DNA from 2 places in the Dyadobacter sp. HNCC25DJ187 genome. Region 1 is predicted to be linked to the other one. Evidence: riboswitches for the same ligand, from Rfam matches in the RefSeq annotation. Region 1 holds a riboswitch; the other holds the start of a gene.

Region 1 (8,456 bases):
TTTGCATCCAACTTCCGAATCATATCCTTTTTATTAAACAATAATCTCCATACGGCGAACGGCGTTTCCTGGGTAGGCATACAGGCTTTGCAGACGGGGCTTTCGGCGGTAGCGGGGACGTTGTAGACGATGAGGGTGTCATTTAGTTGTTGTACGTTGTCGGTCACTGCTGCCTTGGCTTTTGCACTATACAGGTAGGCTTCCAGCAGTTCTTTTTCTTTTGGATTGAGGTCTTTATTGGTGATATCTACTTCTCCCAATAGCTGAATATGTACACCGTATTCTTTTTCCATGGCGCTGATGAGCGGGATTTGGGATAGGTCTTTGCAGTAGGCTGTCGCTTTTTCAGGATTGGCGGCCAGTTCTTTCTCAAGAGTCTTTTCTGTGATTTTGGATATTTTTTTACCCCATTCGTCGATGGTATAGATCAGCTGGGTGGTGGTCACGCGCTTGATCTGCGACGCCTTGATCTCCCTGGAAAGTTCTTTGGTATTTTCAAGCCGCTTTGCCTGGCAGCCGCTGAGGATGGCCAGCACTGCTACGGTATAAGCAAAAGACCGTATAAACTCGTATTTTGGATATTTCATGATGACAGAATTTGAACAATAATATGCGATGCAAAGGTGGTTATTTTGGCTCTTAATCCTTATTTCCCAGACCGGAAGATTTCATTCACGCTGTCATTCAGCATTCAAAACTGAATATTCCTTATCTTTGTGCCCCAAATGGGCATGCCCCAAGATACCATATTATCATGCTAGATAAATTAGAAGCTATAAAGGAGCGTTTCGAAGAGGTTTCGCAACAAATCATCCAACCTGAGATCGTTTCGGATTCTACCCGCTATTCCAAAATTAGTAAGGAATACAAGGACCTGGGTAAGATCGTTGATAAATATACCATTTACCAGAAACTGCAAAAAGATATTGCAGGAACCAAGGAGCTGATTGATAACGAGAAGGATGAGGATTTAAGGGAAATGGCCAAGGAGGAACTCAATGAGCTTAATCCAAAAATGGAGATCCTTGAACAGGAAATCAAGGAGTTGCTTATTCCAAAAGATCCTAATGACAGCCGTAATATCATTCTCGAAGTTCGGGGTGGGACAGGTGGTGATGAAGCTGCCATATTCGCTGGTGATTTGTTCCGCATGTACCAACGGTTTTTTGAGAAAATGGGTTGGCGTACATCTATCATGGATTTTACGGAAGGTACCAACGGAGGTTATAAAGAGATCATCGTGAAGGTGGAGGGTGAAGATGTATATGGAAAGATGAAATTTGAATCCGGAGTACATCGCGTGCAGCGTGTTCCGCAAACGGAATCTCAGGGACGTATCCATACTTCCGCAGCATCAGTAGCCGTATTGCCTGAGGCAGAAGAAGTCGACGTACAAATCAATATGGGCGATGTGAGGATCGATACTTTTATGTCGTCGGGAGCGGGTGGACAGTCGGTAAACACTACGTACTCAGCGGTACGTCTGACGCACATTCCGTCGGGTCTGGTGGTGAGCTGCCAGGACGAACGTTCTCAGCTGAAAAACAAAGACAGGGCTTTGAGCGTACTGCGTTCACGTTTGTATGAAATAGAGCTTAAAAAACATAACGACGCGATCAGTTCACAACGTAAGACGATGGTGGGAAGTGGCGACCGTTCCGATAAGATCCGTACCTATAACTATCCGCAGAGCCGGATTACCGATCACCGCATTGGTTACACCGTGTACAATCTTCCTGCTGTAATGGAAGGAGACATTGCCGAATTTATCGAAAGACTGCGTATCGCTGAAAATGCGGAAAGAATGCAGGAGGGCGAAGCGGTTTAATTTACTTAAGGCGACGGACTTTTGAGATAACCCTGTAAGGGTTTAATATGAATAGCCCCGGATGAAAATCCGGGGTCATGAAATTTTAGTCACAAACCCGCAACCCTGTAAGGGTTGAACCAACTATTACCGCGCCGGGTACAATCCCGGATACGTCTTTCCTTTATACGTTTCGAAAGGCTCCTTTTTGTGGTAATCTTCTCCGAAAAACGTAATCACCTCATGGAACTCCTTCGCTTTCATATAGCCTGGTAAAGGCTGTATCATCTGAAACTGGTCATCCAGAAAAACCGTGGTAGGGTAACTTGGCTGATTGTTGGTGAGTGCCAGCGCCAGTTCGTGCGTACGGCCCTGCGACACAAATTTTTTATACCCAATCGTAATCGCTTCCTTCTGCTCGGCATTTAGTTTGACAGCGTAGTATTTTTTATTGATATAGTCGACAACCGCTTTGTTTTTAAAAGTTTCCTTGTCCATTACCTTGCACCAACCACACCAGTCAGTATACACATCAATCAGAATCTTGCGTGGCTCCGACTTCATTTTGGTATAAGCCTGTTCGATCGTCAGCCATTGAATGGCGTCTGCCGGTTTTTCTGCTACATCAGAACGGAAGCCCGTTAGGACTGCAATTACCAGAATAATGAGCGGATAGATGGAAAACTGCTTTTTCATGTTGATAACTTGTACGTATAGGTGGATAACGCAGATTTTATTGAATTAATTGGCTGATGGCCTGGGATTCATCCATGAACCTGGTTTTTAGCTCGGACAGGCTCATACCTGCTTGGTTTTAGCCAGTGATACCATAATCCCTCCTGCAATAATAAGCCCCATACCAGCCAGCGAAGAAATGGATGGGAAAGCTTCTCCCATGAAAAAACCGATCAGCACAGAGAAAAGGATATTGGAATAGCCAATGGCGGCAACCCGTCCGGCCTTATCGTAGCTGAACGATTGTGTAAGCATTTTCTGTCCTATCAAAGCCGTCAATCCCAATGCAAGAAAAGCGAGCCATTGGCCGGCGGTTTCAGGCCATTTGAATGTACCGATCAGGAAATCCAGCCCGTCCATTGGAAAATAGGTTCCAACCAGCATGGAGATAATCGGCATCAGTATGCCACTCAGCATAAAAGATAAAATAATAGCGCGGGAATCATACACCCAGCCAAGTTGGCGGATCGAGACATACGAGATCGCAGTCAATACTGCATTACCAAGTCCGAGCACATTGTCCCGCCACAGCAGCGAAAGATCAGGCCTGAAGACAAGCAGTATACCACTAAAACCAATGAAAATAGCCGCCCATTCTCTTTTGTTCAGCGTTTCTCCTATGAGCAGCCAGGATAGCAGGGCGAGGAAAATAGGATAAGTATATTGATAGGTGGATGCACGTCCAAGGCCCAGCGTCTGGATGGCGTAAAACAGCAGGTATAGCGAAAGCGTACCTACAATACCGCGAAAAATCAATAGTCCGAGTTTACCACCTCCTTTTTGTTCTAATGGCCGATTACGGATACTTGATAAAATGAATATAACCCCGACAATGTTCCTGAAAAATACAAGCTGTACTATATGGAATTCTTTTCCGATATGCTTGGATATAGCTGAAGTAAGCGAAAAGAAAAATGCCGCTCCAAGCATCAGGATAATGCCTTTCTGAGATTCTGGGAAAGTAAAGCGGTTGTCGGCTGTGGCAGTCAAGGGAAATAAGATTTTTACAAAGATAGAGATTAGGTTACACAGAGGTGTACGGAGACAAAAAGAGAATCGCAGAGTTTACCTTTTTAAAATGCCGTGAGGCATGTAATATTGGTAGCAAGGTTGGGGTGCAGATTTCCTTAAAGTGCCGTCAGGTATGCAACATCGGTAGAGAAATAGTTCCCTGGTATTTGATATTACATCCCTGACGGGATTTAGATGTAATTACCGCAACCGCTCAGATTTCTACCAACATTACATCGCTACGCGATTTTATGTAACAGGGAATTTCTATCTAATGTACTCAGGGGTACTGCTCAGACGACAAAATGCAATCACTACTACGAGGTAAGTATTACGTTACACAGACGTACATAGAGATGAAAATAGATGCACAGAGTTTATACTTCCAATCGGATCTTTCTCACTTGCTAATCAGATTTTCTCTGTGGCTCTCTGTGTAATCACTATTACAAGATAAATCTTAGTTTCGTGTAAGCTCCTCAATATTCACTACTTTTGTATTGTTTTGGTGCTATGCTCTCTAAATGAGAAAGAAGCTTAAAAGGGAATTTCGTTTAATGCGAAAGCTGTCCCCGCAACTGTACAGTCCATCAAAGATGAATCTGCATCTTCGTAGCCACTGGAGACAATGAATGAAAGAATGAGCGAATGATAGAATTATTATCTCGTTCGGTTTTTTTCTTTTGACAATGCTCCGGGAAGGCAACAGATCATCGGACTGAGCCAGGAGACCTGCCTGAACACATCTTGTGATACAACGGCTTTCGGAGGAAGAGCCGGATTATGGTATTTCTATCTGGTTTAAAGGTGTTTAAAATGGTTGGTTTTTATGTTTGTCTGCTGTGTGTAATTGGCTGTGCTCTTTCGTACCAGTCTTTTGCTCAAAAGGATTCTATTGTCCTTGCTCCTGCTATAGTAAGGGGAACGGCTCCGGAGCGCTTTATGAGCGGATTGAAATTGCAGAAAATTGATTCGGTTACGCTTATGCAGTTCAGATTTCAGAATCTGGCTGATATACTGGCTTACAATACAGCTCTTGCTTTTAAAAACTACGGTCCGGGTGCGCTCACTACTGTTTCCTTTCGCGGAACCTCTGCCAATCATACCGCGCTATTGTGGAATGGCCTCAATATCAATTCTCCAACTTTAGGGCAGTCCGATTTTTCCACCATTCCCGTTGCCGGTTTTGACCAGCTTGCTGTTCAGTATGGTTCCGCTGCGAGTATAGTCGGGACAGACGCAGTAGGTGGAAGTATTTTACTGAATAGTGCAGCTCCTGCACAGGGTTTCAGCGTGTCAATAGGCAGGCAGCAGGAGAGTTTTCGAAATAGTCAGACGCAGGTATTTGCCAAATATGGTACAGCGATGGGCAACTGGACTGTTTCAGGAAAAACAGCTATCTATTATGGTAGTATGAAAAACAGTTTCCCTGAGCCTTTACGCCAGGGTGTGCCGCTGCTGCCGACCCGTACTTTTCAGAAAGGTCTTGTACAGGACATTTTCCTTCGTTCAAACAATAACCACGAATTATCTGCCCATGTGTGGCTTACCGACAATGCCCTGACGATCAACCCTCAAAATGAGGCCGGGAGAGAACTCACCCAAACAGCGGCATACCGGACCATGCTGAAATACCAATGGAATGATTTTTCGGTGCGGACTTCCTGGGTGCGGGATATCATCGACTATGCTACGGGTGATTATTCTAATCTGGATCATGCCGTCACGGACAAGCTGGGAAGCAGAATCGAGAAGGATTTTTATTGGAATGTGGGAAATGCAGGGACTATACAGATGAAGAGCGGAGGCGAATTTACCCATTTTCGGACGAGGGTTGCCGGATACGAACGCCCTGAAATTACAGAGAACCGGGGTGATCTCTTTATACTTACACGCTGGGAAACGGCATCAGGTCTTTTGGTATCTGCGAATCTTCGACAGGCGTTTGTGACAGGTTTCCAGCCACCGTTTACACCTTCTTTGGGAGCCGAATATCCGCTGATACGGACGAGTAGATACACACTGAGGGTAAAAGGATCGCTCGCCCGAAGCTACCGCGTTCCTACACTCAACGAACGTTATTGGAAAGCGTTGGGCAATCCTGATATCAAACCTGAAAGTGGTTTTAACAAAGAGGTTGGTTTAGAGCAGCAATATGTAGCTGGTCATCAATTGTTTAATTTTTCAGCAACAGCCTATCATAATCGTATCAAAAACTGGAGTTACTGGAATCCCGGTAATAGTTTCAGAGTAGAGAATCTGCATGAAGTGCTGGCGAGAGGAATAGAGTTACAGGCAGGCTGGAACGCTGCTTTAGGCAGAATCAAAACAGGCGCAAAGGTGAATTACACCTACACCCGCAGTTCTCAGGAAAAGGTATACGACGCCTACGCAGTAGATATTGTAGGCAAGCAGCTAACGTACACGCCCAAGCATTCAGGTAATGTCAATTTATTCGGAGCGTACCGGAATTTCCGCCTTTCCGGCCAGTTGCTGGCTGTGAGCAGGAGATTTACGCGCACCGATAATTCGTTATATCTGGATAGTTATATACTGGCTAATATTTTGGCAGAAACCAATTGTAATTTCGGCAATATGCAACTTCGGGTGCAAGGGCAGGTGAATAACATCAGTAATACCTTCTACCTGAATGTAAGAAGCAACGCCATGCCGGGAAGAAGTTTTGCTGTTAATTTACTTTTGAGTTACAGATCTTCTGCTGTGAAGTCAGCAGGAAGCTGAATGAGAAACATCAACATTATAAATCACCATCAGAACACCGGTGAAAACCGGATGAATCAGTAAATTTGAACATGAATATGAAAAAACAACTTACTAAGGGCATTTTAGCCGCTTCACTGTCTTTTTTAGTCTGGTCCTGTAACCAAAGCGATCCCGCACCAAAAGGCGATTATGTGGATGGCGTTTTTGTAACGACATTAGGAAACTGGTCGGATAACAATGGAAGCTTATCATTCTTTAAGCGAGAAAAAAGAGAGGCGGATCTGGACGTATATGCAACCGTAAACGGGGGAAATCTAAAGGGTGGAGCTCAGGGCTATGCGTTTATGGAAGGCAAAGGTGCTATTGCCGTGGATAATAGTGCTGCAGGGCAGGATAAAGTGGAGATTGTGGATGCCAATACCATGGAGAAAATAGCTTCGATTGGTGCTCCTGATATTGAAAATCCAATGCGCGTGGCTTTCGCAAGTTCGTCGAAGTTGTATGTTTCCTGCTGGGGAACTAACAGTGATTATGCTTATTCAACAGGGTATATCGCAGTGATTGATCTCAATACCAATAGGGTTACGAAAAAGATCAATATTGCCAAAGGGCCAAAAGATGTTTTGGTTCATGCCGGTAAATTATATGTAGGAACTACTGATTATACGAATGGAAAGACTCTTACAGTCATTGATATCAACACAGATGAAATCGTGAAAACGGTAGAATTTGACGGTGCTCCTTCACCGATTGGAATCGATGCAAATGGCTTGCTTTGGGTAGGTGCTGGTCGCAGTATTTCAAAAGTGAGCCTGGATACTTATGCAAAAGGAACACTGAATGCAGGTAACGATATTTCCAAATTGGTGGCTAACATGACTTTCAGCCTGGACAAAAGGACGATATTCTTTATGCTGACTTCTGATTTTGGTACAAAAGGTCAGGTATATAAAGTAAGCATAGATGATTCAGTAATTGATGTTTCTAAGCCATTTATCAATAGGAACTTTACAGGACTAAATGTAGATCCGAAACAAGGATTGATTTATGCAGGCGTCACGCCTTCTTATGTGCAGTCGGGTTACGCGGTTCGTTACCGTACGGACGGATCAGTTGTAGATTCAGTTAAAGTAGGGGCTAATCCAATTGGATTCGTATTCAGATAAGCCTGAAGATTTAGGTAATACAGAGTTTGAGCGATCTGTCGGGTATTTCCCGGCGGATCGCTTTTTTTGTTAGCGACCCGGTTTTCGCGGATCAGTCCCGGTCTGTACGGCATCGCCGGACTGAACGGTTGATCCAGTGCTATCCGTTCAGCCTGACTTCGTCATGCAGACCGGGTCTCGCAGACCGAGTCGCGAAGACCGGGTCTCGCAGACCGGCGTGAAGTTCTCACCCAAACTTTTGCTCATTCAAATCAGTTATTGGTATCTTCGTCGTTGTCAATATATTCGGAAATGAACAGGTCAGTATAGTGAATAGCTCAACAATTCCAGGTAGAATCTTCCTTTTTGGTTTTCTTCTTTTCCATTTTCATTTTGCGAAAGCGCAACAACCCGCTACTTCGGGTCCGGCCTGGCTCAAAGAATACTCCGAGCACCAGAAGTATGGAGATATATTTGTAGTCAAAAAAATTGATGTAAACTGTCGGGACTATGCTTCTTTCCTGGTTGATAGAAATGGCAAAAAGCTAACCCCGGCTTATCGGGATATAGGTGAGTTCTCGAACGGTCTGGCCGAGTTTGTACCCATGGAAGCTAATGCATCCAAACAGGGTTTACATGGATTTATTGATAAAAAAGGAAAGGTAGTTGTAGAGCCTATATATTTGGGTACAGATAAATACTACCAGGGAAAAACCTGGGTAATGTATCAAACTGGTAAGCAATACGGACTCTCTTATATTGACACCACCGGCAAAGAAATTTACAGGATACCCATTGAAAAATTCAAAGATGACTTTCTGATTTCAAAAGCGACAGTTGATTTCGTCTGTAACCGCGATACGAAAGAGGACATTATCTGGTGGAAGAAAAAAGAGCTTTATCTGCTCAACTGGAATTTTAGTCCTTATATAGAAAAGGAGATCAAAGAAGCCAAAGGGATATACCATTTCCTGTACAAAGGGAAGTATGGGATTATCGATAAGAATATGATTTTGCGTATTCCGGTTGCACTG
Region 2 (8,456 bases), on a different contig from region 1:
ATGATGCTTTCATATGATCAACCTTTTGAAAAACCATTTCTTTTCTGCCATTTCTTCAGCCATTTCCAGGATAACACCACGCCGGTAACACTCACCAATAATCCCCCCATCATGAAGAGAATAACAGTAACATCCCACAAAGGACGTCTATATAACAGGAAACTGAAATCAAAACTATGCAACCCATGATACAGCCAACGCTCCAACCTGCTCAAGTGCTCGTGTTTTAGCACAATCTGTCCGGTTTTAAGGTCAGCATAATACCAGGTTTCATCTGGCGTATCCAGCTTTACTCTCAAAACAGGTAGTCTTTTCTCGTTGTTTTTGGAATAATAGTAATCGTCGTACTCCGTCAGCAAAATTGTTTCAACAACCTCATTTTTCGTATTCAGATTCTTAATCCCGGCAAGTAGTAAATCCTGCTGAAAACCTGTTATTGGTTTGGCAAGTGAATCATCTGCCGCGAGTAACCTGGTGTTGAACTCATCCTGATAAGCCAGCCAATAGGGTTTACCAAAAATTTGCGTGTAGTGTAATTCTTTGATTTTTAATTCTGTGCTGAGCTTTACTGCCGCGTCGGGGATGGATCCGGTAAATAATTCAGGCTTCATGATACCGCCAGTCCACTTGTCCGATTCTTCCGGATTAAGTCTTGTGAAAGGAGCCCAATCCCAGGGCGTCATAGAAAGTAAGCCACTGAAAACCCAGGTAAAGACAAAAATTCCGAAAACGAATCCGGTGTAGTGATGCCAGCGAAACCAGCGTTTCTTATAGGGACTGAATGCTAAAGATTTGGAATCCCGTCTTTTGTAACGTACAAATCCCATCACAATTCCGGCAATACACATGATCGAACCCAGTGTGGATGTCCAGATGATGATGTCGTTCCAGAGTGGTCGGTTTCTCAATAAAATAGTCGGGTAAATCCAGTGCGGAATCGGGCCGAGCCAGGCCAGGAATCGCTGTTTGGCATTCACTCGTTGTACCACCTCACCGGTTTGGGTTGAGACATAAATGTAAGTTCCGGCAGGATCGTCCATCGTGAGGCGATACACAGGAACGCCATATCCCATCGACCGCGCAGCTGCCATCCACTGGTCAATTTCTGTCAGTTTTTCAATTTTGGAAGGTGTGCTTTTTTGTTTCTCAAATGCCGTTGCGAGCGCTATTGCCAGCGTAGAATCTGTTCCTGCAAACAGCTCTCCTGTATCAGCAAATATGGCTTTATACTCGCCCTTCGTTGTTGTGAAGCGGTAAACCGGACGATCAAGCATCATACCCAATCGGGCGATTCTGAATGTATCTGTTACGCCCGCCTGCTCCATGGCCTGTTTCAGATTGAACTTTGCGTTCTGAAACTGAGCCACAGGCAAATTCTGAAGACGCTCATTTTGCCGCATGGTCGGGTATTTGACATACATCATCGCAAACCCCGACAAAAACCAGATTACAAAAAGCAAACTCAACGCCAACCCCAGGTACCGGTGAACAAGCAGAAAAAATTTAATAAGATGTTTCATGGTATTCCCATAGGACGGGATAAAAAATAATTGGTGAGCAGATACCTCCCGCTCACCAATGCTGTGTATCTCTTATAAACTGTATCTGATACTCACCAGAAAATTCCTTGTAGGGCCAGGCGAGAACTGATTGGCAAAAATGGCATTTGCGAAATACTTCTCGTTGAATACATTATTTACGTTCAGACGCAGACCCACTTTACCAAAACGATAGCCCAGGGCCACATCCGCCAGCGTATAAGCAGGCAACACATATGTATTGGCGCTGTTGGTAAAAGTTTCGTCCATATAATTGGCTCCTGCACCGAAATTCAATCCTTTGAATGCCGAAGTCTGGAATTCGTAGTTGATCCACACATTCACAAGATTTTTAGGAGCAAAAGCAGTTTGTTTTCCTGCCACACTATTCACTTCACCGTCGGCAAATGGAAGGTATTTGGCATTGGCAAAAGTATAACCTGCTGTGATGTCCAGGCCTGCGATCGGATTGCCATGAAGTTCGGCTTCAAATCCTTTTGATTCTGCAGAACCCACGCGTTTCAAAATGCCACCTGGCAAGCTTTCAAGCTGGTTGTCCTTGCGCATGTAATAGAGAGAAAGGTTTCCCGACCATCTGTTGGATATCTCCAACCGGCTTCCGATTTCAGCTTGATAACCTGTCTCGGGATCAAAAGTTTCTCCATTAGGTGCTACTCGGCGGGAAGGCTTAAAATATGTTGAATAAGAAGCATATACAGACAAAATTTCAATCGGCTGATATACCAATCCCAGACGATACGTAAGTGCTGATTTAGAGATTGTAGATTCTGCTCCTTTTTCTGTTACATTCCTGTTTTCATCGACTTTATCCGTGTAGTATCTTCCATCAAAAATATCGTAACGCAGACCGGCCAGCGCTTTCAGTTTTTCCGAAATAGTCAGAAAATCCTGGACGTAAATACCATGGACATTTTCCATTGTAGCGCGGTAATTGGTGGTACTGTAACCTCTGAACCCCTGATTTTCTACCGGATTATTCACCGGAATGGTCACATACGATCCCGGTCCGTACACATTCGCGTTGTAGGTCTTACGATCCAGTAAACTCAGTGAATAACCAGCCAGCAGTTTGTGCTGCACGTGTCCGGTATTGAAATCGTAAGTCAGTTCAAGCTGATTTTGTAATGGCTTGGTCAGGTGATTGAAGTAATAGGGAAATGAGCGCGTAATCGAATCAAGGGTTGAATTGAAGGTCAGTTCTTCGGTAGAAAAATAGTCTATATTATCGTCATAGTAAGACAGCTGATTAGACAGCCTGAGTCTTGAATTGATCTGACGCACATACTTCAACTGGAAATCGTAACGGGTATGTTTCAGAAAATCCTGAGGATCATTGTAGCGTGTATTCACATTGAGGCCAGGCGCCAGTTTGCTCCCTGCCAGCATAGGAATACCGGTTTCGGTGTCGTAAATATCCTTGTTAGCCCCAACTGTGAGATAAAAAAGATCCTTTTCAGTGGGCGTATATTCCAGGGCCAGATAGCCATTGTTTGTATTAGATCCCGACTTACGATAGCCATCTGTATCTGACATTCCAAAATCGACGCGATAACGTAATTTATCATTGATAGCACCGCCAGCCCCTGCCCGGATCCGACGCGTATTAAAACTTCCGTAACTGGCAGAGAAATCTGCTTTCAAGCCTGCAGTAGGCCGTTTACGTACAATGTTAATGATACCACCCAATGCGGAGTGACCAAACAGCACAGAAGCTGGTCCTTTCAGTACTTCAATACTTTCTACATTGGCAAGATTGGTATTGGGTGCACTGGTGGAAATATTGTGGCGCTCATCACGCACTCCATCTACCAGAAGGACAAAGTTGGAGAAACCACGTATTGTAAAATGCTGAAATCCACCGTAGGTATTATTAGCGCGTACACCAGTAGTATTTTTCATGGCTTCGCCCAAATCATCAATACCGCGTTGTTCGATGGTTTTCACACCCACAGATGAGGTCGTAATGGGAAGGTCTCGCAATGGAACATCCATTTTATTGACAGACGAAAATGTCTGTACTCTGGCTGTACTCACCATTACTTCAGACAACTCGTTGGTCCGGCTGTTGAGCTGGTATTCCAGAATGGTTTCATTGTTGTTTCTTACCTCAATGTTCTCCTTACGGGCATCATATCCTACTCCGCTTGCCAGAAAAGTATATCGTCCGGCTGGTACATTTCTAAACTCAAAACGGCCTTTTTCATCGGTAATAGAGGCGAAGGAGGTATTTTCCAATCGTACATGAATCCCGGTCAGAGGTTCTCCGGATTCGGTTCTGACGAAGCCTGATACACTTCCTGGCTGGTCAGCAAATGCACCGGCTGTTACCAGCACAAAAAACAGAAATAACGTGAAATTCAGTAAATTTTTACCGTTTGATGTTGGGGAGATTTGTTTACCACTACCAGTTCGCGGATAGCAGCTTTCTTCGTTTTGCATACTTTTAACTTTGTTATAGATGAGTTAAAAGCTCCTTGCAGATTTTACCTGCTAACGCGAAGAATTAAAGAGAATGTGGAAGTTGCTTACAGGACATAAGCATCAACGGTACAAGGCACGTTGCCATGCAACCGGTTATTTCCATACCAGACTCAGCTTTATTTCGCGAAAGCATTGTCAACAAAAAAAGGCAGGTCTCCTGACTTGTAACATTTACATCGTACTTCCCGGGAGAGGTCAATTTTAAATGAGTGAATGATAGAATATCTTTTTCAAATAACTCTTCATTCTTAATTTTTCATTCATCATTTCCTCATGGTCCCAGTGTACATCTTCTGATGCAAACTTTGGTGTTACTTACAGTTGCGCGACAGTTCGTGATTTTCACACGATTCCCTATTAATTCACTGGATTAGTAAAACCCTTTTATGTTGGAAAAATATTGTAAAGAACTTTTCAGGCCGCAAAGGTAGGATTATAAATTGTGAAATGACTAGTTTTGTGCGTTGATTGGTTTGCACCCCTGGTGCGATTAATAGGGAATCCGGTGAAAATCCGGAGCAGTACCCGCTGCTGTAAGTTCATAAAAAGAGATCCTGGCGAATAGAGCCACTGGGAGGAATTAAGTTAAGAATGAAGAATTAAGAGTGAGTTCCAGAAGTTATACGTTTAACTCTTCATTCATCATTTATAATTCATTACCACCTCCCGGGAAGGCGCCAAGATCTGAACGAGCCAGAAGACCTGCCAGTTTACCATATTTCCGTTTTGCTTTCGGGAAGAAAAGCAAGTGGCATAAGGCTGGCATTTTTTGTCTGGTCTTCTCCTGCATTTCCCCCCGGCTTTACGGATAAACGAATCATCTTGCAAAACGCAAGTTATTTTATCCAAATCAAAAATGATTAATCTCTTACTGGTAGATTCATTACTGTTAGGCGTTCAACACTCGTTCGAACCAGACCACATGGCTGCCGTATCTGTATTGGCGACCGACGATGCCAAAAGTCCATCGCATCGCTGGAAACTCATCTGGCGCTCTTCCCATTGGGCTTTGGGACATTCTTTTACGCTGATCCTGTTTGCTATTTTAGTACTACTTCTCAAATCATCCGTATCCCTTGACATTTCGGATAAGGTCGAGACGCTTGTTGGTCCACTGATGATTTGGCTGGGTATCGTAGCGATCAGAAGAAACTTTAAAACACAAACTGTCGAGCATACCCCGCTCGCCGAAACCACCTGGAGCCGCTCATTTGTAGTGGGTATGTTTCATGGATTAGCCGGAACAGGAGGCGCCTGTGCTGTTGCACTTACACTTGCAGCCAGCGATGCGACAACTGCTGTTTGGATTATTGTTTTGCAGAGTGTGGGGATTATTGTCTCCATGTCGGTTTATGGCTATTTCTTTGCTTACTCCATTAACAAATTTGCAAAACGAAAGGAATTCTTCCTGACAGTCGTGAACTACGTTGTGGGTACATTTTCTATTATCATTGGCCTCATAACCCTCTATGAAGCCTTTCAGAGTTAAATATCAAATCTATCCTACCGTTATCACCAATTCATTTATGTATATAAAATTTTACAAATTCGCATTGATTAACGGACTTGCCAGTCTGATCGCAATACCCGCTCTTGTGAGTGCGCAACAGATCGTTCCCGACTCATCCGCAGAGAATCTCCTTAATCCCGTTGTAGTTACCGCTACCCGTTTTGAAACAAAGAAAGACAGGATTGCTCAGCAAATTACACTCATATCCAAGGAGGATATACAGATGACACCGTCTCTGGATCTGACAGATATCGTCAGAAAAACGGCGGCTGTGGATGTTATTCAATATCCCAACTTATCGTCGGGAATAGGTATCCGCGGGTTTCGACCTCAGTTTTCAGGATTGAATCAGCGTACGCTATTGCTTATTGACGGACGCCCTGCCGGAGCAACCAATTTATCACAGATCAGCCTCAACGGTATAGAAAGAATTGAAGTGCTGAAAGGCCCTGCATCTTCGCTGTACGGTTCACAAGCTATGGGCGGCGTTATCAACGTCATCACCAAACGATCAAAAGGAGCTACACAAGGCAATGCATTTCTTGAATATGGAAGTTTTGAAACGTTGCAGGCTGGTTTCAATGCTGGCGGAAATCTGACAAACAAACTGGATTATGACGCTTCCTTTTCCTATTTCGAACGAGCCAGAGATTACAGAATTGGAAAAAACAACCTCTTTAGGAACGCATTTGGATACTCCGATGCTCAAAAGAATTACACAGCACAACCCGTAGAATCCGTGGACGAGACTACAGCCGACGGACAACGCAGACCATTCACTCAGCTTCATTATTTCTCAGGATCAGCACGGCTTGGCTACCAGATTACAGATAAATGGAGAGTGGATGTAAGAGGCGAGCGATTCCAGGCGAAGGATGTGGAATCTCCTGGAGAAATATCGTCGGGCAGCACCGAAGCCAGTAAAAAAGATATGGATCGGTCAGCACTGGATGTAGCGCTGACCGGAACAATTGGCACACACAATCCATCACTTAAAGTGTTTGGTTCTGAGGAAAATACTAAAAACTTCACGCTTAACGTATCCGGCAAACCTGTCATACCATTCCGCTCCGCGCAAATGCATAATGCATGGAAAGGTATCCAGCTAAAAGACGTGTGGAAGATTGGACAGCACGCAGTCACTTTCGGATATGATTACCTGAATGCATCGACCACCAGTCGCCGATGGACGAATGATACCACAGAACGTGCGCCGACACAGCCTGCTTATGCGATTATATCCTCCGCATTCTTTGCACAGGCATTATTGAACTTCGGAAAATTGACCGTCCAGCCCGGTATCCGTTATGACAATATCACATTTGACGTAAAGGAAACAGCATTGCTTCCAACTTATCAGTCAGGTAAAAGAACAAACCCTTTCACCAGCCCAAGCTTGGGAATCACTTATGAATTGATCCCGTTTCTCAGACTGAAAGCAGCAATTGGTCGTGCCTTTGTGACAACCGATGCATATAGCGTGGCCGGATACAACGAAATCAGAGACTCAAGAGGACGTATTGCAGTAACTGCCGGAAACCCTGACCTCAAAAACGAAAGTAGCGTGAGCTGGGACTTGGGTTTAAGTCTGAACAAACCCAAATCCGGACTTTCGGCAAGTGCCACTTACTTCTCTACAAAAGTAGATAACCGGATCGCAAAGATCATTACTACCGTGAACGAACCTTTGCCAAATAAGGATGTTATCGTCTCCAGAGCCACTTTTGTAAATGCAGCTGATGCTGAGATCAGCGGTTTGGAAACGGAAATCAGCTATGATTTCGGTGTATTAAACAACTACAGATATGTGCTCAGAGCATTCTGGAACGGTACGTCTATACTGAACGCCAAAGAACTGATTGTGGGAACCGATGCATCTTCTGTTACGCGTGATATCCAGAATGTGGCCAGGAACACATTCAACTACGGTGTGGAATATGACAACATGAAATGGCTGAAAGTACGTCTTTCGGGTAGGTCTGTAGGTACGCGTACAGACATCGACTACACAGATCCGATCAATCCTGAAATCGAATATCCGGCCCATATGGTTGCAGATTTCACAGCCTTGTTCAGAATATCCGGCACCCATCAGATCGCCCTGAAAGTCAATAACCTGACGGACGAAAATTACTATGAGAAAAGAGGATACAATCTACCAGGCAGAGCAGTTTCAGTAAGGTATCATATTCAATTCTAATCAATTCACTGGATTAGCCGTGGGCGTATACCTCCGGCTGATCCAGTGCTATTACCTGCTGTTTGTAATCCGGTGGCAGCAGCGCATCCCGGAAAAACTTTTCTATACCCAACCAGCGGAGTGCCTTATAAAACCCAAGCACGGGAGTGAGGTAAGAAAATTGCTTCAAACCTAACATGGTTGAAACCTCATTGGGCGCAACCATGGCCTGCACTTCTTTCAGCATGATAAATCTCATATGTCCAAGATGTTTTCTGTACTGCTTGTACAAATCTTTCGTAAAATGGCCGCATTCCATATTTTCATGTAAATGTTCCTCACGCATTTTCTCCCACTGCTCAAAAGTTTGCGGCAAACCCGTAATGCCCATCCTATCTCCTACCCGGTAAAAAACATCGAAAACCTCAGCTTTTTCTTCTTCAGACAGTTTCCTTTCAAGCAATTCAAAAGATCTGATGGAGTAATCAATCAGCATAAATAAAACATCCCGATAAGCCCAATCCGGTATTGAGCTACCACGTGCATGTTCTACCGCCAGATGGATAGCCGCAATTTTGTCAATAGCGTGAAAGGCTGAAACTTCACTGGAAAAGACGATCTGCCGCGCATAACCGACCGTCGAAAATAACCTTCCCAGTGGATCCGCAGGGAGTTTTCCAGTATAGTAAAGCCAATCCACAGCCTTGTTAAGGGCAAATTCTGCGGA

What was found. Region 1 has a riboswitch for cobalamin ahead of AC1XUE_RS22380 (TonB-dependent receptor plug domain-containing protein). Riboswitches for the same ligand answer to the same signal wherever they lie in the genome.
Region 2: linked by a shared signal. The riboswitch ahead of AC1XUE_RS16620 (hypothetical protein) and the one ahead of AC1XUE_RS22380 (TonB-dependent receptor plug domain-containing protein) in region 1 are both predicted to bind cobalamin.

Annotation. Positions count from the first base shown of each region.
Region 1 covers NZ_JBXHAT010000003.1:250,414-258,869, forward strand. Annotated here, with positions in the region: gene AC1XUE_RS22360 (hypothetical protein) at 1-587, opposite strand, end outside; gene prfA (peptide chain release factor 1) at 755-1,828, shown strand; gene AC1XUE_RS22370 (thioredoxin family protein) at 1,955-2,503, opposite strand; gene AC1XUE_RS22375 (DMT family transporter) at 2,606-3,532, opposite strand; cobalamin riboswitch at 4,043-4,307, shown strand; gene AC1XUE_RS22380 (TonB-dependent receptor plug domain-containing protein) at 4,370-6,295, shown strand; gene AC1XUE_RS22385 (YncE family protein) at 6,373-7,443, shown strand; gene AC1XUE_RS22390 (WG repeat-containing protein) at 7,752-8,456, shown strand, end outside.
Region 2 covers NZ_JBXHAT010000002.1:1,347,102-1,355,557, forward strand. Annotated here, with positions in the region: gene AC1XUE_RS16605 (cobyrinic acid a,c-diamide synthase CobB) at 1-13, opposite strand, end outside; gene AC1XUE_RS16610 (PepSY domain-containing protein) at 18-1,520, opposite strand; gene AC1XUE_RS16615 (TonB-dependent siderophore receptor) at 1,593-3,998, opposite strand; cobalamin riboswitch at 4,171-4,439, opposite strand; cobalamin riboswitch at 4,493-4,764, shown strand; gene AC1XUE_RS16620 (hypothetical protein) at 4,897-5,529, shown strand; gene AC1XUE_RS16625 (TonB-dependent receptor plug domain-containing protein) at 5,567-7,750, shown strand; gene AC1XUE_RS16630 (oxygenase MpaB family protein) at 7,764-8,456, opposite strand, start outside.